DNA from 3 places in the Mixta hanseatica genome. Region 3 is predicted to be linked to each of the others. Evidence: predicted binding sites of a transcription regulator. Region 3 holds the regulator's gene; each other region holds the start of a gene.
What was found. The regulator PhoB, encoded in region 3, activates phosphate uptake and scavenging genes when phosphate is short. The targets are predictions, from matches to a motif close to CTGTCATAAAACTGNCNNAT.

Region 1: a site for PhoB is predicted at 5,332-5,351, ahead of K6958_RS03780 (PhoX family protein). Genes of this name have one in related genera too.
Region 2: a site for PhoB is predicted at 5,677-5,696, ahead of uvrB (excinuclease ABC subunit UvrB). Genes of this name have one in related genera too.

Annotation. Positions count from the first base shown of each region.
Region 1 is NZ_CP082904.1:797,681-805,820, reverse strand. Features, by position in the region: gene surA (peptidylprolyl isomerase SurA) at 1-268, shown strand, start outside; gene pdxA (4-hydroxythreonine-4-phosphate dehydrogenase PdxA) at 258-1,250, shown strand; gene rsmA (16S rRNA (adenine(1518)-N(6)/adenine(1519)-N(6))-dimethyltransferase RsmA) at 1,243-2,064, shown strand; gene apaG (Co2+/Mg2+ efflux protein ApaG) at 2,069-2,446, shown strand; gene apaH (bis(5'-nucleosyl)-tetraphosphatase (symmetrical) ApaH) at 2,500-3,366, shown strand; gene K6958_RS03780 (PhoX family protein) at 3,394-5,277, opposite strand; gene folA (type 3 dihydrofolate reductase) at 5,384-5,866, opposite strand; gene K6958_RS03770 (bactofilin family protein) at 6,645-7,160, shown strand; gene K6958_RS03765 (porin) at 7,259-8,140, opposite strand, start outside.
Region 2 is NZ_CP082904.1:1,453,720-1,461,859, reverse strand. Features, by position in the region: gene moaD (molybdopterin synthase sulfur carrier subunit) at 1-106, opposite strand, end outside; gene moaC (cyclic pyranopterin monophosphate synthase MoaC) at 99-584, opposite strand; gene moaB (molybdenum cofactor biosynthesis protein B) at 587-1,102, opposite strand; gene moaA (GTP 3',8-cyclase MoaA) at 1,117-2,103, opposite strand; molybdenum cofactor riboswitch at 2,093-2,225, opposite strand; gene K6958_RS07100 (gluconeogenesis factor YvcK family protein) at 2,531-3,439, shown strand; gene uvrB (excinuclease ABC subunit UvrB) at 3,529-5,550, opposite strand; gene K6958_RS07090 (ATP-binding cassette domain-containing protein) at 6,464-7,180, shown strand; gene bioD (dethiobiotin synthase) at 7,190-7,861, opposite strand; gene bioC (malonyl-ACP O-methyltransferase BioC) at 7,854-8,140, opposite strand, start outside.
Region 3 is NZ_CP082904.1:1,193,669-1,201,808, reverse strand. Features, by position in the region: gene K6958_RS05735 (cobalamin-independent methionine synthase II family protein) at 14-1,117, opposite strand; gene K6958_RS05730 (PstS family phosphate ABC transporter substrate-binding protein) at 1,303-2,220, opposite strand; gene phoR (phosphate regulon sensor histidine kinase PhoR) at 2,233-3,552, opposite strand; gene phoB (phosphate response regulator transcription factor PhoB) at 3,567-4,256, opposite strand; gene sbcD (exonuclease subunit SbcD) at 4,492-5,721, shown strand; gene K6958_RS05710 (AAA family ATPase) at 5,718-8,140, shown strand, end outside.

The sequences.
Region 1 (8,140 bases), 400 kb from region 3:
GAGCTCACCGGAGATCTTCGATCCAGCCTTCCGTGATGCGCTGCTGCGTCTGCATAAAGGCGAAACCAGCCAGCCGGTTCACTCCTCTTTTGGCTGGCATCTGATTCAACTGCTGGATACGCGTCAGGTTGATAAGACCGATGCGGCGCAGAAAGAGCGTGCTTACCGTCTGCTGTTTAACCGTAAGTTCGCTGAAGAAGCGCAAACCTGGATGCAGGAACAGCGCGCCAGCGCCTATGTGAAGATCCTGGATGCCAATGCTCAATAACACTCGCGTAGTCATCACGCCCGGCGAACCCGCCGGGATTGGTCCCGATGTTACGCTACAGCTGGCGCAGCGCGACTGGCCGGTTGAACTGGTGGTGTGCGCCTCGCCTCAGCTGTTGACGGAACGCGCGCAGCAGCTGGGTCTGCCGCTGACGCTGCGGCACTATCAGCCGGGTACGCCAGCGCAGCCGCAACAGGCCGGCACGCTGACCGTCCTGCCGGTTGAGCTGGCTGCGCCGGTCAACGCCGGCGAACTAACAGTAGCGAACAGCCACTACGTGCTGGAAACCCTTGCCCGCGCCTGCGACGGCTGCCTTAGCGGTGAATTTTCCGCGTTGATTACCGGCCCGGTACACAAAGGCGTGATTAACGATGCCGGTATCGCCTTCAGCGGCCATACCGAATTTTTTGCCGATCGCGCCGCCTGTGAGCGCGTAGTGATGATGTTGGCGACCGAAGAGCTGCGCGTGGCGCTGGCGACGACGCATCTGCCGCTCAAAGCGGTGGCCGATGCGATTACCGAAGCCAGCCTGCATGAAGTGATCACCATTCTGCATCAGGATTTACAGCGTAAATTCGGCATCAGCCAGCCGCATATTCTGGTATGCGGCCTGAATCCTCATGCTGGCGAAAGCGGACATATGGGCCGCGAAGAGATCGATACCATTATTCCGGCGCTGGATAAGCTGCGTCAGCAAGGCATGCAGCTTACCGGCCCGCTGCCGGCGGATACGCTGTTTCAGCCGAAATATCTCCAGCATGCCGATGCGGTTCTGGCGATGTATCACGATCAGGGCCTGCCGGTCCTGAAATATCAGGGCTTTGGCCGCGCGGTGAATATCACCCTTGGCCTGCCATTTATCCGCACCTCCGTTGACCATGGCACCGCGCTGGAACTGGCCGGACAGGGCAACGCCGATGCGGGAAGCTTCATCACGGCGCTTAATCTCGCCATTAATATGATCAAAGAAGTCAATGAATAATCGCGTCCACCAGGGTCATTTCGCCCGCAAACGTTTTGGGCAAAACTTCCTTAACGACTCCTACATTATCGACAGCATCGTTGCGGCCATCCATCCTCAGCGCGGCGAGGCGATGGTGGAAATCGGTCCCGGCCTTGGCGCCCTGACTGAACCCGTCGGCGAGCGCCTTGATGCGCTGACCGTTATCGAGCTGGATCGCGATCTGGCTGCGCGTCTGCAAACCCATCCTTTCCTCGGGCCTAAGCTAACCATTTTCCAGCAGGATGCCATGACCTTCGATTTTGCTCAGCTTGCTGCTGAGCGCGGTCAGCCGCTGCGCGTCTTCGGCAACCTGCCCTACAACATCTCTACGCCGTTGATGTTCCACCTTTTCAGCTATACTAGTGCGATCAAAGATATGCACTTTATGCTGCAAAAAGAGGTGGTCAACCGCCTGGTGGCTGGCCCTGACAGTAAAGCCTATGGACGTTTAAGCGTAATGGCGCAATATTATTGTCAGGTTATTCCGGTACTGGAAGTGCCGCCAGAATCCTTTACCCCGGCGCCGAAAGTGGATTCCGCCGTGGTACGTCTGGTTCCGCATGCGGTGCAGCCACATCCGGTTGAGGATGTTCGCGTGCTGAGCCGCATTACTACCGAAGCCTTCGGCAAGCGTCGCAAAACGCTGCGTAACAGCCTCGGACATCTGTTCAGCGCTGAGGTGATGGAAAATCTGGGCGTTGATGGCAGTCTGCGTGCGGAAAATGTTACCGTTGCGCAATATTGCCAGCTAGCCAACTGGTTATCTGCGCATCCCGAGTCGCAGGAGAACTAAACGCATGATTGATTCGTCCCGAGTTTGTGTTCAGGTACAGAGTTTTTACGTTGAATCGCAATCTGCCCCAGATGAAGATCGCTACGTGTTCGCCTATACCATTACCATCCGCAATTTGGGCCGTGAAAAAGTGCAGCTGCGTAGCCGCTACTGGTTAATAACCAACGGCAACGGACGCGAAACGGAAGTTCAGGGCGATGGCGTAATCGGCGAGCAGCCTCATATTATGCCGGGCGATGAATTCCAGTATACCAGCGGCGCGGTGTTGGAAACACCGATGGGCACCATGCAGGGACACTATGTAATGATTGACGAACGAGGCGAGCAGTTTCATGTCGATATACCCGTCTTTCGCCTCGCCGTGCCTTCGCGCATTCACTGATGAGAAACCCGGCTGCGGCCGGGTTTGCCGTTTCTTCTCCGGATAATTATTTCATGAGTACATATCTTATTGGCGATGTTCATGGCTGCTACGATGAACTGCATTCCCTGCTGCAACAGGTCGCCTTCGATGCTGAAAAAGATACGCTGTGGCTAACCGGCGATCTGGTGGCGCGCGGTCCCGGCTCGCTGGAAGTGCTGCGCTATGTGCGTTCACTGGGCAGCGCGGTACGCATGGTGCTGGGCAACCACGATCTGCATCTGCTGGCGGTATTCGCTGGCATCAGCCGCAATAAACCGAAAGATCGCATTACGCCGCTGCTGGAGGCGCCTGACGCGGATGAGCTGATCAACTGGCTACGTCGTCAGCCGCTGTTACAGGTGGATGAAGAGAAAAAGCTGGTGATGGCGCATGCCGGCATTACGCCGCAGTGGGATATTGAAACGGCAAAAATGTGCGCGCGGGAAGTAGAGTCCGTGCTCTCCAGCGACAGCTATCCGCTTTTTCTGAATGCGATGTATGGCGATATGCCGAACAACTGGACGCCTGAGCTTACCGGTCTGGCGCGTCTGCGCTTTAGCACCAATGCGCTGACGCGGATGCGCTACTGCTTTCCGAATGGACAGCTGGATATGATTTGCAAAGATGCGCCCGACTCTGCGCCGCCGCCGCTGAAACCCTGGTTCACCATCCCAGGACCGGTGGCGCGTGACTATACGATTATTTTTGGTCACTGGGCTTCGCTGGAAGGCAAAGGCACCCCGGAAGGCATTATCGGCCTGGATACCGGCTGCTGTTGGGGAGGCACGCTGACCATGCTGCGCTGGGAGGATCGTCAGCTGTTTATTCAGCCCTCTAACCGCCTGCAGGCCAGCGAAGGCGGTGAAACCACGCCGGCCGCGCTGCGATCTGATTCATAGCCGAGCCAGACGGCTCGGCATTTATTCTCAGGCCCCGACGATGCCGCCATCTTCGCGGGTGATCATAATCACCGACGAACGTGGTCGCGGGCTGTTATGCGGGAAGTGAGAGTCGCCCTCTTCGCCCGGATGCTGTACGTTAACAAACAGCGTACGGTAATCCGGCGTAAAGGTGATGCCCGTTAGCTCGCACGATTTCGGCCCCACCATAAAGCGGCGGATTTCGCCGCTGTTGGGATCGCCGACCAGCATCTGATTATTGCCCTGCCCCTGATAATCGCCTTCATTGCTGTATTTCCCATCGGTCAGGATCCACAAACGTCCGGCGCTATCAAAGCCCAGCCCGTCCGGGCTGTTAAAGGTATTGTCAGCGGTGATATTCGGCGTACCGCGCTGCACGCCTTGTGGATGCGCGATTGGGTTTCCGCACAGCACGAAAATATCCCAGCTAAACTGCTGCGCCGTGGCATCGCCCTGCTCATCCCAGCGAATGATCTGGCCGTAGATATTATCAGGACGCGGGTTGGCCGCATCCACCGGCATCTTCTCATTGCCGCGCTTGTTGTTGTTGGTCAGCGTACAGTAGGCGCGACCATCGTGCGGGTTGACGGCTATCCACTCTGGGCGATCCATGCGCGTCGCTTTAACCACATCCGCCGCCGCGCGGGCATTGATTAAAATATCCGCCTGATGCTGGAAACCCTTTTCCGCCGTCAGTCCATTTTCACCGTGGACCAGCGCCAGCCAGCGGCCCGTTCCCTTTAACGGCGTACCGCTTTTATCACCTTCGAACACCGCGACATAGAGCGTGCCCTCATCCAGCAGCGCTTTGTTCGCGGCAGGATTAGCGTGATCGACTTTGCCCGTCGAGACATATTTATAGATATATTCTCCCCGTTCATCGTCACCCATATAAACCACCAGCTCGCCGCTTTTTGCCACCGTCACCGCGGCGTTTTCATGTTTAAAGCGGCCCAGCGCGGTACGCTTTACCGGCATCGAATGTGGATCGAGCGGATCGATTTCCACAATCCAACCATGGCGGTTAAATTCATTGGGATTTTTCGCTACGTCAAAACGCTCATCAAAATCAGACCAGTTGCGCTCAGGCTCGCTGGCGTTCAGGGTGTAGCGCTTCTGCTGGGGCGTTGGGCTGAAGTCGGCGGCTTTGGTGCCGAAATAGGTATCAAAATTCTCTTCGCAGGTAAGATAGGTTCCCCAGGGCGTTTTGCCGTTCGCGCAGTTGCCAAAGGTGCCCAGCACCGTTTTCCCTTGCGGATCGGCTGCGGTTTGCAACGCTGCATGGCCTGCCGCCGGGCCGGAAAAATGCATCGGGGTATTGGCGGTGATGCGGCGGTTATAGCGTGACGGGCGCACCACGCGCCAGCGATTGTCTTCGCTACGCGCGACCTCCACGATCGATACGCCATGCCCGGCCTGCGATTTTTTTACATCTTCCAGGCTGATGGCTTTACTGCCGCCGTGCGGGAAAAGATACTGCTCATTCACATACTCATTATTGATGGCCATTACGCCGCGGTTCTCATCCAGCGCGAAAAAGCTCATGCCATCATTATTATCGCCAAACTGTTTTTCCTGATCGGCGGCGCTGTTGTTGCCCTGAGGATCAAACGCCGGCGCGCCATCAACCAACGGCTCGCCCCACGAGATAAGCACTTCGGCCCGGTAGCCCGGCGCGATAGCGATGTCATCAGCGGTAGAGGCAGGTATAGCCGTGAATCCCAGCAGCGGACTACCTTTTGGCGCCGTCTGCATATTAGCCAAAGCGGAAAAGCTGACGCCGCCGCCAAGAAAGCCCGCCAGCCCTAATGCACCAGTTCCGGCCAGCAGTTTACGACGCGCCGGGCTTGGCAGTGAGTCCATATTTAATTCAAGGATTTTGTCGCTCATATAGCATTGCTTCCCGTTATGGTTTCCCAGAGTGAAAGCAATGCTAGAGGGCAAAAATGACAGCCATGTTACAGCTGGCGGATAAGCGCGCTTTTAACGGACGTTATCAGCGACGCTCAAGAATTTCAAAGCAGTAGCTGTGGGAGTTCTTCTCATCGGCATCATGGAATTCGCTGAATACCGACTGCCATTCATCCGGCTCGTAGTCCGGGAAATGCGTATCACCTTCTACTTCCGCATCAATGTGCGTCAGGTAGATACGATCGGCGCGATCCAGCATCTGCTCATAAATACGGCCGCCGCCGATCACCATGATCTCTTCAACCTCGCCCGCCGCCGCTAAAGCCTCTTCCAGCGAGGTTACCCAAGTCACGCCATCGATATTTTTCCCTGGCTGACTGCTGACCACAATATTGTGACGTCCTGGCAGCGGGCGGCCAATCGATTCCCAGGTCAGGCGGCCCATAATTACTGGCTTATTCAATGTATTACGCTTAAACCACGCTAAGTCCGCAGGCAGATCCCACGGCATAGCGTTTTCCATCCCAATAACGCGATCGGCTGCTAAAGCCGCTATCAGGCTTATCATCATAGATTACTCAACAGGGTGTAAAATTGGCGCCATCATACGTAAAGGCGAAACTTTCGTCGATAGCCTGATTACTGGATTTACGTAAAGGTTTTTAAACCGTACCTGTTGGTTGCCAGAGCGACAGCGTCAAAGAGCTTTCACGCGCTGGCAATCATGCAGCGGCTCAAAAAGAAGAAAGCCTCGTCCACTATCCGCTAGCGAAAAAACCGTGCCGACCAGCCGCTTTTTATCACCGCTCGTAACGATAATTTCATTCACCTATTAATGACCCACCCAGCAATTTTTGTGCGGCATAGCCAGCAGCGACATATCTTCACTTGAATATTTCCTGAAATATCGATAATTTCAGGAAAGGTTAATTAATCATTCTCGCGTCTTCGTTGATTACCAGAATAAGCGTCAATTCCGGGGTTATTATTCACTTTTAAAAAAACAGGATAATACTTTGCCAGAAAAAATGATGTTCTAACACTAAAATAACAAACCGACTGGTATTATCTGGCCGGAGGCAGGCCGCTATATGAAACAATAGCAACGCGCAACATACTACGTGCCGCTTTACCTATACCAGTTCGATGATCAATAGAAACATAGCGGGCACAGGGAGCTGTATCAGGCCAATATGGGCAGGCAATATTTTTTCTTTAATAGTGGCATCTGCTGCTGGCTGCTGGCGCTGGCGGCCAGCTTTTTTTCGTTAACCTGGGCTGGGGTCTGCGGATCGCTGGCTGTCGGGTCATTTTTACTTTATGCCTTACAATGGAAAATCCTAACTATGTTTAAAAAACAAAATAAATCAGCAGAAATAACAGCAAAAAAAGAGGCTATTCTCTCAACGGCAATACTGGATAAAACCGCGCCTCATGAAGAACAGACCAGTAATACGGTAATTGCCCGTGATGTCTGCTTTGAAGGTAATCTCAAAGCAGTGGGCCAAATTTATATTTATGGCGAGGTGCAGGGAAATACTATTGCCAGCGACGGCGTAGTAAAGGTTATGCGCAGCGGGCTGGTTAACGGTAATATCACCTGCCAGGAACTTATTATTAACGGCACCGTTAAAGGTGAATGCAAAGCAGAATCGATAGATATCGGCGAGCATGCCAATATTAACGGCGCGCTCAACTACGTTACGCTATCGGTGAAAAAGGGCGCGGTGTTTGTCGGAAATGCCGAAACCACCAGGCTGCCTGAGCACGCCGTTAACGTGATTGGCATTGCTCCCGCGCCTGCCGTTTCCGGTAAGGCGTTGCCCAACCCACCGGAAAAAAGCAAAACCAGTCACGCCTGAACAGCTATGCGGCAGAGCGATTAGCGTAAAAAAACCTGAGCGCCAGTAATGACGTTCAGGTTTTAATCAGTTAATGGCGCTACGCCGAATAGCGGTTATCAGAAATCGTAACGCAGGCGTACCAGGTTCATATCACCCAGATCGTCGCTGCTGGAGGTGAAAACGTGTTCGTAATCGATACGGAAGCCGTACTCGAGCTGTAACGTCACGCCGACACCGTTGTCGATGCGCTGGTAATCGCGGCCACTGGTATATTCCAGACGATCGCCCATAACATAAGGCTGCACCGATTTCACCGCATAACGCTGCACCGGAATGGTGTAGCCGACAAAATATTCCACACCCCACGCTTCATTGGCGAAGTAGTTATCGACGCTGCGTTTCTTGCTTGGCGAGAAGTTCTGGTACCAGCCGCCGCCCAGCGCCAGCGTCCAGTTGTCCGGCTTCCAGCTCAGCGAGGTGCCGACGATATTCTGATCGTAGCCTTTGCTATCGCCGTTGCCCGGATTACGCATTTCAGCACGTGTGTAGTTCCATGCGGTGCCCCAGGTCAGATCCGGCGTCAAATGATAGTCCACGCCCAGCGAGCCGCCGCCCTGACGCTTGTAGCGCAGGCCGTTGCCCGGCAGGAACTCGGTATCTTCCAGCAGCCAGGAGGCATAAAGATCGGCGTCGCCGAAGCGGTTTTTATACTTCAGCTGTTTACGCGCGCGGTAGGTGCCGTCGTAATCGCCGTTGATGCCGATATTTGACGCCTGAGCCAGCATATCGTAATCCCAGATATCCGTTTTGGCGCCGACGACGTCATAGTAAACGCTGTTCTGCTGACCAAAGGTCAGCTGGCCCCAGCGCTGGCTTTTAAAACCGGTGTAAAGCTGGCGGCGCGAAGTATCGCGTGCGCCTTCGGCGTAGTGGTTATCCCAGTTGAACAGCGCCGGAATATTCACGCCCAGCTCATAATAGCCCAGCCAGCTGACATC
Region 2 (8,140 bases), 260 kb from region 3:
CCAGCGCGGCGCGTAGCTCTTCCACCGTGGCGTACTCTGCCGGCAGCGATAACGAAGAGGTCGCCACCAGTTCGCGTACCTGTGCGAAAAACAGCACATTAATCATTATCCACCGCCTGAAAATCGCCCGATTTGCCGCCGCTTTTTTGCAGCAGACGCACTGATTCAATCACCATATCTTTCTGCACCGCTTTGCACATATCGTAGATGGTCAGCGCCGCCACCGAGGCGGCGGTTAACGCCTCCATCTCGACGCCGGTTTTGCCGGTCAGGCGACATACCGACTCGATGCGCACGCGGTTTTTCTCCGGTTCGGCGGTCAGTTCAAGCTCAACCTTGCTCAGCATGAGCGGATGACAGAGCGGGATCAGCTCCCAGGTGCGTTTCGCCGCCTGAATACCGGCGATTCGCGCGGTGGCGAAGACGTCGCCCTTATGATGGCGGCCTTCGATAATCATTTGCAGCGTGGCGGGCGCCATCACCACGCAGGCTTCCGCGCGCGCTTCACGCAGCGTTTCCGCCTTAGCGGAAACATCAACCATATGGGCAACGCCGGCGGCGTTAATGTGAGTTAATTGCGACATAGTTATGATTTTTTCAGATGTGATACAAACTGGCAGGGGCGCGTACGGGCGTCCAGCTGCTCACAGATGATACGTTCCCAGGCGGTACGACAGGCGGAAGTTGAGCCTGGCATGGCGAAAATCAGCGTTTGGTTTGCCAGCCCGGCGACCGCGCGCGACTGTAAAGTGGAGGAACCGATCTCTTCCCACGACAGCATGCGGAACACTTCGCCGAAGCCTTCGATCTCGCGGTCGAACAGCGGCAGCAGCGCTTCCGGCGTACTGTTTTTGCTGTTAAAGCCGGTGCCGCCGTTGATCAGGATAACCTGAATATCTTCGCTGGCGATCCAGCTGGAGACCACCGCGCGAATGCGGTAAAGATTGTCCGCGACAATCGCGTGATCGAGAACCTGATGACCCGCTTCGGTCACCGCCTCGCGTAAATAGTCGCCTGAGGTGTCATCTGAGGCGTCGCGGCGATCGGAAACGGTCAGTACCGCAATCCGTAGCGCCTGAAATTCCATTGTGGCTTTGCCCATGCTTTACTCCGCGTTTAGCCGCCGATAAATGAAAGATTTTGCGTAATGCCGGTGTTGCCCTGATGCAGGAAGTGCGTCTGCTTTTTACGCCCGAGGCTGGCGGCGATGCGCGCCTGCAGCTCAGGCTGCTGCGCATCGGAAGCCAGCAGATCGCGCAGCGGCACGCCGCCGTCGCCAAACAGGCAAAGATGCAGATTGCCGATGGCCGAGACGCGCAGGCGATTGCAGCTGGCACAAAAATCGCGCTCGTAAGGCATGATCAGGCCGATTTCGCCCTGGTAGTCAGGATGGCTAAACACCTGCGCCGGACCGTCGCTGCGTGCCCGGACCTGACGCTGCCAGCCCTGCATAATCAGCTGATCGCGGATTACTTCGCCGGAAATATGATGACGTCGAAACAGATCGCTGCCCTCGCCGGTTTCCATCAGCTCAATAAAGCGTAGCTGAATCGGGCGGTGGCGAATCCAGTCGAGGAAGGTTTGCAGGCTGTGATGATTAATATCGCGCATCAGCACGCTATTGACCTTCACCTTGCTGAAGCCGGCCTCAAAGGCGGCATCGATACCGCGCATCACCTGGTGGAATTTATCCTGACCGGTGATGGCATGAAATTGACGCGCATCAAGGCTGTCAACGCTAACGTTGATGGAGGTCAGGCCAGCCTCGCGCCAGCGGGCGACATCGCGTTCCATACGGTAACCGTTGGTAGTGACCGCCAGCTGACGAATACCCGGATTTTCACGTACGGCAGCGATAATATCGACAAAATCGCGGCGCAGGCTCGGTTCGCCGCCGGTCAGACGCACTTTTTCCGTGCCGGCATCGGCAAATGCGCGCGTAACGCGCCGGATCTCATCAAGCGAAAGGAAACTTTTGTTTGTCGCGCCCTGCGGCTTATAGCCATCAGGCAGGCAGTAGGTGCAGCGAAAGTTGCACACATCAGTGATCGACAAACGCAAGTAATAGAACTTGCGGGCATAGGAATCAATAAATTGGGTCACCAGAACACCTTTCCAAAATGGGAGATGCAGTCATTTCTTTCTGCACCCTGGCAGCTCGCGGCTGCGGCCAGTGCCCCCTATCTGTCGACGTAGGCGCAAAGGCTTGAGTGTGGTTTTGCCTGTTAAACAGGAATCTGCAAATAGTAACGCCATTTATCCGGGTATGCCACGTTCAATTTCGTTATATAACCTCTTATATACCGAGCATTTATCGCTTTTAGCCGCACGATCGCCACATTTTCTTGCACAATGCTTTTAATTGTTAGCAAGCGAAGCCCGGACGATGATTGCGATAAGGCATTTCTGCGCACTGATCGCTAAATCAACCTCTTCCCGCTGCGGCCGGAGAGTATTAAACGTCCTGAGAAACGATTATCCTGTGCCGACCCGACGGTTAAGGTTACCGTCACTTATTGTCAGGAGAATTATGCGTAATCGTACCCTTGCGGATCTGGATCGGGTGGTCGCCCTGGGCGGCGGGCACGGACTGGGACGCGTGATGTCGGCCCTTGCTTCGCTGGGTTCACGTCTGACCGGCATCGTGACCACCACCGATAACGGCGGCTCGACCGGCCGCATCCGTCAATCGGAGGGCGGCATTGCCTGGGGCGATACGCGTAACTGCCTGAACCAGCTGATTACTGAGCCGGGCGTAGCCTCGGCGATGTTTGAGTATCGCTTTACCGGCAATGGCGAGCTGGCCGGGCATAACCTCGGCAACCTGATGTTGAAAGCGCTCGATCATCTTAGTGTGCGGCCGCTGGAGGCGATTAACCTGATCCGCAATATGCTGAAGGTGGACGCCCTGCTAATCCCAATGTCGGAGCAGCCGGTCGATTTAATGGCGACTGATAGCGAAGGCCATATGGTGTATGGCGAAACGGCGATCGATACCCTGGCGGCGATGCCGCAGGATTTGATGCTGCATCCCAACGTGGCGCCCACGCGTGAAGCGCTGGAAGCGATTGCCGAAGCCGATCTCATCCTCATCGGTCCCGGCAGTTTTTTTACCAGCCTGATGCCGCTGCTGCTGATGAATGAAATGGCGCAGGCGCTGCGCCGCACGCCTGCCCCGCTGATTTTTATCGGCAATCTGGGGCGCGAGCTCAGCCCCGCCGCTGCCAGTCTGCGGCTGGAAGATAAGCTGGCGATAATGGAAAAATACATTGGCAAAAAGGTTATTGATGCGGTGGTGGTCGGCCCACGGACAGATGTGCAGGGTGTAACAGATCGGTTGATTGTGCAACAACCGCTGGAAGCGGCAGATATCCCCTACCGTCACGATCGCCAGCTGCTGCGTCTGGCGCTGGAGCAGGCGATACAGGCGCTTGGCTGAGGCGTTTTATCTTTTCTTTCTAGCTCGCGCCTGCGCCCATAAAAAAAGCCGCGCCTTTTCAGGCTGCGGCTTTTTTCGATAGTCGATATTTACGAAGCGGCGATAAACAGTTCGCGCAGCTGATGTAGCTGATCGCGCACGTTGGCGGCCTCTTCGAACTCCAGGTTTTGCGCATGCTGTTGCATCTGGGTTTCCAACTGATGGATCTTCTTCTGCAAGGCCTGCGGCGTAAGCGCCAGATAATCGGCTTCGGCCTCGGCGGCGCCGCGGCTACTGCTCTTGCCGCGCGTTTTGCCTTTGGTCGCGCTTTTGCCCAGTTCCAGAATATCGGTGATCTTCTTATTCAGGCCCTGCGGCACGATGCCGTGTTCGGTGTTGTATTCGATCTGTTTCTCACGGCGGCGCTCGGTTTCACCGATCGCTTTCGCCATTGACGGGGTAATGCGATCGCCGTAAAGAATCGCCTTGCCGTTCACGTTACGCGCCGCGCGTCCGATGGTCTGGATCAGCGAGCGCTCAGAACGCAGGAAGCCCTCTTTATCCGCATCCAGGATCGCTACCAGCGACACTTCCGGCATATCGAGCCCCTCACGCAGCAGGTTGATGCCGACCAGCACATTAAACTCGCCCAGACGCAGATCGCGGATAATCTCCATACGCTCGACGGTATCGATATCGGAGTGCAGATAGCGTACCTTTTCGCCATGCTCTTCCAGATATTCGGTCAGATCTTCCGCCATACGCTTGGTCAGCGTGGTCACCAGCACGCGCTCGTTGATCTCGACGCGTTTGCGGATTTCCGACAGCAGATCGTCCACCTGGGTCGCCACCGGACGCACTTCAATAATCGGGTCGAGCAGGCCGGTAGGCCGCACCACCTGGTCGATCACTTCGCCAGCCGATTTTTCCAGCTCGTAGTTGCCCGGCGTCGCTGAAACGTAGATGGTCTGCGGCGCCAGCGCCTCGAACTCTTCAAATTTCATCGGGCGGTTATCCAGTGCCGACGGCAAGCGGAAACCATACTCCACCAGCGTCTCTTTACGCGCCCGGTCGCCGCGGTACATGCCGCCGATCTGCGGGATGGTGACGTGGGATTCATCCACCACCAGCAGGCCATCCGCCGGCAAATAGTCAAACAGGGTCGGCGGCGGCTCGCCCGGTCCGCGTCCGGAGAGATAGCGTGAATAGTTTTCGATGCCGGAGCAGTAGCCCAACTCGTTCATCATCTCCAGATCGAACTGGGTACGCTGCGTCAGGCGCTGCTCTTCCAGCAGCTTGTTGTTCGCCAGCAGGTTTTTACGCCGGTCGGCCAGCTCAAGCTTAATCTCTTCCATCGCCTGCACAATGCGCTCGCGCGGCGTCACGTAGTGCGTTTTCGGATAGATGGTAAAACGCGGCACGACGGAATCAATCTGCCCGGTCAGCGGATCGAACAGCGACAGCCGCTCAACCTCTTCATCAAACAGTTCGACGCGCAGCGCCAGGTCTTCCGATTCCGCCGGGAAAATATCGATCACTTCCCCGCGCACCCGGAAGGTACCGCGCTGAAATGCCTGATCGTTACGGCTGTACTGCAGTTCTGCCAGACGGCGCAAAATGCTGCGCTGGTCGATGATCATGCCGCGCGACAGGTGCAGCATCATTTTCAGATAGAGGTCGGGATCGCCCAGGCCATAGATGGCCGATACCGAGGCCACCACGATAACGTCGCGCCGCTCCAGCAGCGCTTTGGTGGCGGAAAGACGCATTTGCTCGATATGTTCGTTCACCGAGGCGTCTTTTTCGATAAAGGTGTCAGAGCTGGGCACATAGGCCTCAGGCTGATAGTAGTCGTAGTAAGAGACAAAATACTCGACGGCATTATCGGGAAAGAACTCTTTCATCTCGCCATACAGCTGCGCCGCCAGCGTTTTGTTGGGCGCCAGCACCATCGTCGGCCGGTTAAGATCGGCAATCACGTTGGCAACAGTGAAGGTTTTCCCGGAGCCGGTCACCCCCAGCAGCGTCTGGTGTGCCAGACCGTCCTCAAGCCCCTCTTTCAGACGACGTATCGCCTCTGGCTGGTCGCCGGAAGGCTGAAAGGCGGAGTTAAGTTTAAAGGCTTTACTCATTAGAAATGATCTCTGCTGAAGAATTGCACGGACAGGAGGATAATTTTACTCCGCTTCGATGATTTTTCCAGCGCGTGACACTGGATATATAATCAGTCATTTTGCCCGATACCCCTGGAAAAGGCAAAGCGACAATTTTAAGACTTATCATTACATGGGGATAATATTAAGAGACACAAGGTTATCCCCAAGCAGGCGAGCTATTTAACATTTGTCAATAGGCGCAGCGTAAAAGCGACGGCGGAAAAAAGCGCGCGCAATCGCAGGCTTGATTTTAATTAACTTGTTGAAGTTAAATAAAATATAAATAAAGCCCAGTTTCGCGCCAGTTCAGGAAAAAGCCGCGCCCGCTCTGGCCTGCACGTTGTTTTCACTCGGTAATGCACATGGTTATCCACAGGAATAGTGGATAACTGTTTACAGGCCCCGCAACATCGGGGGTGAATAAAATTCCCCCCGGGGGCGTAACAGAGATGAAATATTTTTTTTTCGACTTTTTGCGCCTGACCTGCCGCTGAATTTTCCTGTTAAGCGCCTGCTATTCGGCGTTATCAGCCTTTTCCCACAGTAAACGTCAAGCCGTTATTAATTAATTTTTCTGCCATATGATGGGTCTTTTGCACCATAAGCGTGACCTCATCGGCACCGTCAACGTGCAGCTGGTTTATTACCCCCTTAAATTATTAAGGATTTCTGACCATTCCCGCTAATGTCCTCTGCGCAGCAGCCGTCTTTCAGCGGTTCCCCATACATTTGGCCTGCGGATTGCAAGAAAGAATGGACCTCCCCTGACGGCTGACCGCTCAGCCGCAGGGCGAAAAGGCGGTGATATCACCTCGCCGACGTCTGTTACCTGCCCGGCTTAACCGCAGGCGGGCAGAATGATTTGAACTGTACGGAAGGAGAATATCAGATGCTGCGTTTACGTTCGGTCAATCAGTTCTACGGTAAAAATCATATCCTGTGGGATGTGGATCTTGACCTGCCGCCCGGCACCTGCACCGGTATTATCGGCCAGCCCGGGATGGGAAAAACCACCCTGGTAAACTGTATTATGGGTCACCTGCCGATTAACAGCGGCAGCATGATATGGCAGCAGGCGGGATCGCCGCCGGAAAATTTACTGATGCAGCCGGCGGCAACGCGCGCGCGGTTGGGTATCGGCTATGTGCCGCAGGGAAGGCAGATTTTCTCCCAACTTAGCGTTGAAGAAAATCTGCTGATCGCCCTGCTGGCCGGACAGCAGGATCGCCACTGCGCTATCCCGCCGCTGGTATATGATCTTTTCCCTACGCTATGGCAGCAACGTCATCAGCGCAGCGGCGATCTGCCGCCAGAACAGCAGCAGAACCTGGCGCTGGCCCGGGCGCTGGCGCTGCAGCCTCAACTGCTGATTTTGGATGAGCCGACCGAAGGAATGTCGCCATGGCTGGAGGAGGAAACCGGTAATTTGCTGCATCGGCTGAACCATGAATTTGGCCTGACCATCCTGCTGCTGGAGCAGCGCGTTTCCGTTATCCGGCGCGTGGCGGACTACTTTCTGCTGCTGCATAGGGGACGCAACGTGGCGCAGGGCCACGTTGCACAGCTGGATGAAAACATAGTGGATAAATGGCTGGCGGTAAGCTGAAAATGCCCGTCAGCCGGGCAGGCGCAGATAGTCGCCCAGCGCCACGCCCTCAATCTGTTCGAGGAACGGAATTTCGCCCAGCAGCGGCGCCGGCAGGCGTTGTTGCAGGGTAGCCATATATTCCTGATGGCGTCTGCCCGGCGGCTGAATATCGTTAGCGATCCAGCCCGCCAGCGGCAGTCCGGCGTTGCGGATCGCCTCTGCGCTGAGTAACGCGTGGTTAATACAACCCAGTTTAATGCCCACCACCAGAATCACCGGCAGCTGCTCCTGACGTACCCAGTCGGCATAGGTTTGCTGCTCTGACAACGGCGTATACCAGCCGCCCGCGCCCTCGACCAGCACCCACTCCGCCTTTTCCCGCAGCGCCTGCAGGCCAGCAGAAAGCCGGGCGAATTCAATTGGCTGACCGGTATCGGCGCTGACGATGTGCGGCGAGGTTGGCTCGATAAATACCAGCGGGTTCACTTCCTCATAGCTCAACGGCACGCTGCTGTTACGCTGCAGCGCCAGCGCATCGCCGTTGCGAATGCCTTCAGAGGTCATTTCACTGCCGGAGGCTACCGGCTTATAACCTGCGGTGCGCAAGCCCGCGCGGTTAGCCGCCTGCAACAGCGCGCTGCTGGCAACGGTTTTGCCCACTTCAGTATCGGTCCCGGTCAGGAACCAGCAGTTACTCACAATCAATTACTCCAATAACCAGTTGATAAGAGAGGCGATAACCGCGTTCGTCCTGCGGCCAGTGCTGCGCCAGCTGTTGCAGGCGCTGACGCGTCAGTAGCCCGCTGGCGCGCCCGTGATGAATATGGGTAGCGCCGATGCCTTTTAGCGATTGCAGCGCGCTACGCACGTCGGGAAAGCGCTGCTCTACCGTTTCGCTGATCAGCTGCAGCGCCAGGCCGTCGCCAGCCTGCCGGATCGCCGCCTCGGAAAGAAAGGTATTCACGTGCTGGTAATCAT
Region 3 (8,140 bases):
ATATTTACGTCAATTACCAGACGTTTTTCGCAATATCCACCACCAGACGCAGTTTATCCCACTGCTGCTGCTCGGTGAGATTGTTGCCTTCTTCGGTCGAGGCAAAGCCGCACTGCGGGCTGAGGCAAATCTGGTTGATATCGATATATTGCGTCGCTTCCTTGATACGGGCTTTCACGCTTTCCTGGTCTTCCAGCTGGCCTTCTTTAGTGGTAATCAGACCCAGCACCACCTGCTGATTGCCCGGCTTAATAAAGCGCAGCGGTTCGAAGCCGCCGGAGCGCTCGTTATCATACTCCAGGAAGAAGGCGTCAATATTCACGCCGCCAAACAGAATTTCCGCTACCGGCTCATAGCCGCCTTCAGAAATCCAGGTAGAGCGGAAGTTGCCGCGACAGACATGCAGCCCGACGGTCAGATCGGCCGGCTTGCCTTCCAGCGCTTTGTTCAGCACGCGAGCATAAGTGTGTGCCAGCTCTTCCGGATCGTCGCCGCGCTCACGAATTTGACGCTTCTGATCTTCCGAGCAGAGATAGGCCCAGACGGTGTCATCAAGCTGCAGATAGCGACAGCCTGCATCATAAAACGCCTTGATGGCATCGCGATAAGTCAGCGCCAGATCATCGAAATAGTCCGCCAGGTCTGGGTAAACCTCGGCATCAATCATTTTACGACCGCCGCGGAAATGCAGCACGCTGGGGCTGGGGATAGTCATTTTCGCCACGGCATCGCCGCTGATGCTGTTCAGGAAGCGGAAATCTTCCAGCATCGGATGATCGCCGAAGCCCAGCTTGCCGGTGACGCGTACGCCGCGCGCCTTGGTTTGAATGCCGTTGAACTGAATACCCTGCTCCGCCTCGTAGCGTTCCACGCCCTGCAGACCATCAAAGAAATCGAAGTGCCACCAGGCGCGACGAAATTCGCCGTCGGTTACGACCTGCAGGCCGCTGGCGCGCTGCTGCTCCACGACATGACGAATCTCTTCATCTTCCACGCGACGCAGCGCTGCGGCATCAATTTCCCCGGCGGCAAATTGCTCACGGGCGCGCTTAATCGCAGCCGGACGTAAAAAGCTGCCGACGACGTCAGCACGGAAAGGGGCGGTTGTTCTTTGCATTATGTTCAACTCCTGTCACGAGGCGATCCCGCCCCGCTGATTTACCGATGAAATAGTTTCAGAATTTTATTTTTAAGACTTCTGGATGTCTAAATGTCTGAAATCAGCGTCTCATGACTTTTGCTCAACGGCAAGGGAGGAAAATTCATAACACATGAAAAATATTCATGTTGCAGCGGGCGCGGTCATAATCCCAGCAGCGCCTTCGCCTGGCTCATTTGCTCATCGGAAAGCGGCAGATAGCCCGCCTGGGTAACCAGCGCCTGTCCCTGTGGAGAGAGCACATGGCGTAAAAAGGCTGCGGTTAGCGGTTCTGGCGGCTTACCCGGCGGTTTGTTGATATAGATATAGAGCGGGCGCGCATAGGGATAGCGTCCGCTGCGGATGGTTGCGGCGTTGGGCACCACGGCTTCGCCCTCTTTCGCCAGCGCCAGCGTTTTCACACCGCTGATATGGAAACCAAAGCTGGCGTAGCCAATGGCGTTAAGATTGCTGGCAACCGCCTGCACCACCGCCGTCGAGCCGGGATACTCGCCGACATCACGACGAAAATCGCCGCTGCACAGCGCCTGTTGTTTAAAGAACCCCCAGGTGCCGGATGCAGAATTACGGCCCAGCCGCTGTAGCGATCGCTCGCGCCAGCTACGCTGCGTTAAGCCTAAATCGCCCCAGGTTTGCGGCGAATGCGCCGCGCCGCAGCGCCGCGTAACGGAAAAAATGGCGTCCAGCTGCTGCGCGTTAAGCTGGCTAAGCGGGTTGTCCTGATTCACCACTACCACCAGCGCATCCAGCGCCACCGGCACCGCCAGCGGCGCATAGCCATAGCGCTGTTGAAACAGCTGACGCTCCGAAGGCTGCATCGGGCGGCTCATGGCCCCCAGCTGCGCTGCGCCTGCGGCCAGCGCGGTAGGCGCAGTGGAGGAGCCGGCGGCCTGCACCTGCACATTGACGCCTGGGTGCTGCAGATTAAAGCTTTCGCCCCACAGCGCCATTAAGTTTCCCAGCGTATCAGAGCCAACGCTGCTGAGATTTCCGGCCAGCAGCGCAGGCTTTGCCTGCAACGCGCCGGAAAACAGCAGCAGCAGCACCATGATGATTTTCATACTTTGCATCCGTCAGATTTTACGCGCCGCATTGTCCGGCAGATGCTGACTGACAATCAACCTTGTCGGCAGGATAAAGCTAAAGCAGGTCTCTTTATGCGGCTGACTGACGACCGCCAGACGCGCCCCGTGATGACTCAGCGCATGTTTAACTATCGCCAGCCCCAGCCCGCTGCCACCGGTCGCGCGCGATCGCGCCTTATCCACCCGATAAAAACGCTCGGTCAGGCGCGGTAGATGTTCCTGGGCAATGCCCGGCCCGTTATCTTTCACCGCAAACAGTGCGCCCTGTTTGCAAAACTGCCAGCTCACCTCGATATGGGTGCCTTCCGGCGTATGGTTCACCGCGTTGTACACCAGGTTAGAGATGGCGCTGCGTAGCTGCTCTTCGTTGCCGAACACTTTTAGCTGCGCATCGGTATGAAAGGTAATCTGATGGCGTCCGTTACTCAGCGTTTCCGCCTCGCGCTGCAGCAGCCGCAGCATCATCGGCACATCCACTTTCTCCGCCAGATCGATCGCGGGCGCGGCCTCAATACGCGACAGCGTCAGCAGCTGCTTCACCAGTCCATCCATTCGGCGCGTTTGCTCCTGCATGGTTTGCAGCGCCTTTTCGCGTGATTTTCCCTCCAGCACCGCATCGCTCATCATCTCCAGATAGCCCTGCAGCACCGTGAGCGGCGTACGCAGCTCATGGCTGACATTAGCGAAGAAGTTGCGCCGCGCGCCTTCCAGCTGATGCATCTGCGTCACGTCGCGCGCTACCAGCAGCCACTGCCCTTCGCTGTAAGGCATCACGCGGAATTCCATATGCAGCTGATTATTCATCACCAGCGTCAGTGGACGAACAAAATCCTGCTGACGCAGATAGCGAGAAAATTCAGGATAGCGCAGCAGATTAAGGATGTTCTGGCCGTTATCTTCCGGCCAGCGCAGGCCAAGATGCTGCTGTGCCAGGCCGTTGCACCAGAAAATGGTGCCCTCGTCGGTGGTCAGCACCACCGCGTCAGGAAGGGATTCCGCCCCGCTGCGAAACCGTTTAATCAGGTTCCCCAGTTCACGACGGCGACGACGGTTGCGCAGCTGCATCTGGTAAAGCCCGTAAAATAGCGGCTCCCAGCTCCACTGTCCGCCAGGCGGCGTCATGGTGCGGTCGGTCCACAGCCAGTGCGACAGACGCAGCAAATTCCAGAAATGCCAGCCCAGCAACAGCAGCACGGCGCACAGCAGGAACCACGGCAGATAGCCGATAAGCAGCCCGGCCAGCAGCGCAGGCAGGCAGACCAGCACCAGTTCCAGTAATAATCTCTTCCAGGAGAGGCGTTCCAGCACGGGGCAGACTCCGATCAGTAACGAGCGGAGAAACGATAACCCGTTCCACGTACGGTTTGCACCATGCGATCGTGGCCGGTCAGCTCCAGCGCTTTACGCAGCCGCCGAATATGCACATCCACCGTGCGATCCTCAACGTAAACATTGGTGCCCCAAACGTTGTTCAGCAGCTGTTCGCGGCTGTAAACGCGCTCCGGGTGCGTCATAAAAAAGTGCAGCAGTTTATATTCCGTCGGCCCCATCTCCAGCGGCGTGGTATCTGACATCACGCGATGGGAAGAGGGATCCAGGCTCAGACCCTGAATTTCGATCACATCCTCCACCGCCATCGGCGAGATGCGGCGCATCACTGCTTTAATGCGCGCCACCAGCTCTTTAGGCGAGAACGGTTTGGTGATGTAGTCATCGGCGCCCACTTCCAGGCCGCGCACCCGATCTTCTTCTTCGCCGCGCGCCGTCAGCATCATCACTGGAATGTCGCGCGTCATCGCTTCACGCTTGAGATGTTTAATAAACTGAATGCCGCTGCCGCCGGGCAACATCCAGTCAAGCAGGATCAGATCGGGCCAGGGTTCGATTAGCAGGTTGACGGCGCTGTCATAATCATCCGCCTCTATCGGCTGATAATCATTTTGCTCCAGCACGAAACACAACATTTCCCTGATGGGGGCTTCATCTTCGACAACCAGAATGCGCTTAGCCATTATTGCTCCTGCGAATGTGACTCTCTGTCACGGGGATTTGCGGCGTCATTATGCGTCAGTTTTATGACAGATTTATGAAAAATGCACGGCCCCCGTGGCGCTTTAATAACGCTTTTGTGAAGCTGTCAGAAAGCATTTTTGGCAACCAACGCGCCGCTTCTGAAATCCAGTTCCCTTCTGCGGCCTGGCTCTGGTTATAATCGCCTCCGGCGTTCTGCTATTAGCTGGGAGTTCTATGCGCATTATTCACACTTCAGACTGGCATCTCGGTCAGTTTTTCTATACCCGCAGCCGTGCCGCCGAGCATCAGGCTTTTTTTAACTGGCTGATTGAGCAGGTTGAAGCGCATCAGGTGGATGCGGTGATTGTGGCGGGCGATATCTTTGATACCGGCTCGCCGCCCAGCTATGCGCGCGAACTCTATAACCGCTTCGTGGTGGATCTGCATCGCACCGGCTGTCAGCTGATTGTGCTGGGCGGCAACCACGACTCCGTCGCCACGCTTAACGAATCACGCGAGCTGCTGGCCTGTTTGAATACCCGGGTGATTGCCGCCGCCAGCGGCGATCCTGAAGAGCAGGTGCTAACGCTGATGACCCGTCAGGGCGAGCCGGGGGCGGTGCTGTGCGCCATCCCGTTCCTGCGTCCGCGCGATATTATGCGCAGCCAGGCGGGGCAGTCCGGCGAGCAAAAGCAGATCAGCCTGCTGAACGCCATCACGCAGCACTATCAGCGCAGCTACCAACACGCCCGCGCGCTGAGCCAACGGGCAGAGAAGCCGCTGCCGGTGATCGCCACTGGCCATCTGACTACCGTCGGCGTCAGCAAGAGCGAAGCGGTGCGCGATATCTATATCGGCACGCTGGATGCCTTTCCGGCGCAGGCCTTTCCCGCCGCCGACTATATCGCGCTCGGCCATATTCATCGGGCGCAGCGCATCGCCAACAGCGAACATATCCGCTATAGCGGCTCGCCGTTGCCGCTCAGCTTTGATGAGCTGGGCAGCCAGAAAAGCGTGTTTCTGGTCAGTTTTGCCGACGGCAAGCTGGCCGGCGTTGAACCGCTGCCGGTGCCGGGTTTTCAGCCGATGCAGACCATCAAGGGCACGCTGGCGGAGATCGAACAGCAGCTGAAAGTTTTTGCCGATGCTGCTCCGCCGCGTCCGGTGTGGCTGGATATCGAAATTACCACGCAGGAATATCTGCATAACATGCAGCAGCATATCCAGGCGCTAACCGAAGGGTTGCCGGTGGAGGTGCTACTGATGCGCCGCAGCCGTGAGCAGCGCGAACGTGCGCTTGCCCGCCTGCAAAACGAAACGCTGAGCGAGCTGAAAGTAGAAGAAGTCTTTGAACGGCGACTGGAGCAGGAAGAGGAGACGGACGAGGCGCGATGCACCCGCGTGCGCCAGCTCTTTAGCGGCACGCTGGATGCGCTTTATCAGGGCGAGGAGAGCCAGCCATGAAGATTTTGTCGCTACGTTTTAAAAACATTAACTCGCTAAAGGGCGAATGGAAGATTGATTTCACGCGCGAACCCTTTGCCAGCAGCGGGCTGTTTGCCATTACCGGCCCAACCGGCGCCGGTAAAACGACTCTGCTTGATGCCATTTGCCTGGCGCTCTATCACGAAACCTCGCGCCTGGGGAAAATTTCCCAATCGCAGAATGAACTGATCAGCCGCGATACCGCCGAATGCCTCGCTGAAGTGGAATTTGAGGTGAAAGGCGAGGCCTGGCGCGCTTTCTGGAGCCAGAACCGGGCGCGTGGCGCGGTAGATGGTAATTTGCAGGCGCCGCGCGTTGAGCTGGCGCGCTGCATCGATAACGTGATTGTCGCCGACAAGGTCAAAGACAAGCTGGAGATGATCGCCCAGCTGACCGGACTCGACTTTGCCCGCTTTACCAAATCGATGATGCTGTCGCAGGGGCAGTTCGCCGCCTTCCTGAACGCCGACGTCAACGATCGCGCCGAGCTGCTGGAGGAACTGACCGGCACGGAGATTTACGGCCAGCTCTCAGCGCGTATTTATGAACAGCATAAACAGGCGCGCGTTGAACTGGATCAACTGCGGGCGCGGGCTGCCGGCATGGCGCTGCTGGATGAAACGGCGCGGCGGCAGCTGGAAAATGAACTCGCGGCGCTGGCGCAGCAGGAAAGCCTGCTGCATCAGCAGCTTAATCGCCTGCGCCTGCAACAGCAGTGGCTTAGTCAGCAGCAGCGCCTGCAGCAGGAAAAAAATCAGGCGCTTAGCGCGCAACAACAGGCGGAAAACCACTGGCAACAGGCAGAGACAGAACGCCAGCGGCTGGCGCGATCGGAACCGGCGGAGAAACTGCGCCCGTACTGGCAACAGCGCCAGCAGCTGCAACAGGATCTGGCGCAGCTTAATCAGCAAGCGCAGCAGCTTACTGCTGCCCTGCAAGAAGCAAGTGAGCAGTTACAAACTTTGCAACGCCAGCAGCAACAGGCTGAACAGGCGCACCAGCAGCTAAATACGCAGTGGCGGGAACAGGAGAGCCTGATCAACGAACAGGTGATCCCGCTCGACCATCAAATCGACACGCTGGCGCAGCAGCTTTCCCTACAGCAGCAAACGCTGCAGGAAAACCAGCTGGTGCTGCAGCAGCGCCAACAGCGTCAGCAGCAGCTAAGCCATGAGCAGCAAGCTCTGCATGCGCAGCAACAGCAAGAGCAACAGTGGCGCCGCGATCATGCCCAGGCGGCGAACTGGGGTGATCTGCTGGGCGGCTGGCGTGAACGTTTTCAGCAGCAGCTGCGGCTACAGGAGAACCTGAATGCGTTGCAGACCCGACAGCGGCAGCTACAGCTGGAGTGCGACGAACAGCAGCAGCAGCTTAGCCAGCTGACCACCCAGGCTGTCCCGCTGGAAAATGAACTGGCGCAGGCCCGCCAGCAGGCGCAGCAGGCAGAGCAAGCGCTTACTGCACTTCAGCAACAGCCGGAAAGTACGCTGCGTCACCAACTGGAGCAGCTACAGCAGCAGCGCCCGCTGCGCCAGCAGTTAGCGATCGCCTCCTCTACCCTGCGTCCGCTGAGCCAGCGCTACGCGCAGCAGCAGCAGGAGCTACAGGCGCTGGAGACACAGATCCAGCAGCAAACGCAGCAGCTGGCAGAGCGGCGCCAGGCATGGAAAGAGAAACATCAGCATCGCGTTGACCTGGAAAAACAGCTGGAGCTGGAGCAGCGGATTGTCAGCCTTGAGCAAGAGCGCGCGCGTCTGGTGGCCGGCAAGCCCTGTGCGCTGTGCGGTTCGACCGAGCATCCGGCGGTAGAACGCTACCAAACGCTGACCCTGACGGAAAATCAGCAGCGTCTGGAAGAGCTCCGTCAGCAGGAAGAGCAGTTGAAAATTGCCGGCGTCACCTGCGGCGAGCAGTTAAAGGCGTTGCAGAGCCAGCAGGCGTGGCTTAGCCAGCAGCAGCAAACGCTTAACGTTGATCTGATGCGCCAGCAGGATGAATGGCAAACGTTGCTGGCGGCGGCGAACCTGACGCTGACGCTGGAAGATGAGGCAGGCCTCAGCGCCTGGATCGACCAGCAGGAACAGCAGGAAAAAGCGCTACTGCAACAGCAACAGCAACAGGAGCAGGCTGCACGCCGGGTACAGCAGGCGAAAGAGGCGCTGGCGGCCTGTCAGCAGCGCTGGCAGCAGCAGCAGCAGGCGCAGCAGTTGGCGGAACAGCAGCTGCGCTACAGCCAGCAACAGCGCCAGGAGACGGATCAACAGGCTCAGCAGCTGATGGCGCAGCGGCAACAGTTTACGGAAGGCCTGACGCAGGAGCTGGCGCAGTACCAGCTTACGCTGCCGCAACCGCAGGCACAGCAGGCCTGGCTGGAGGCGCGTCAAAATGAATGGCGGCG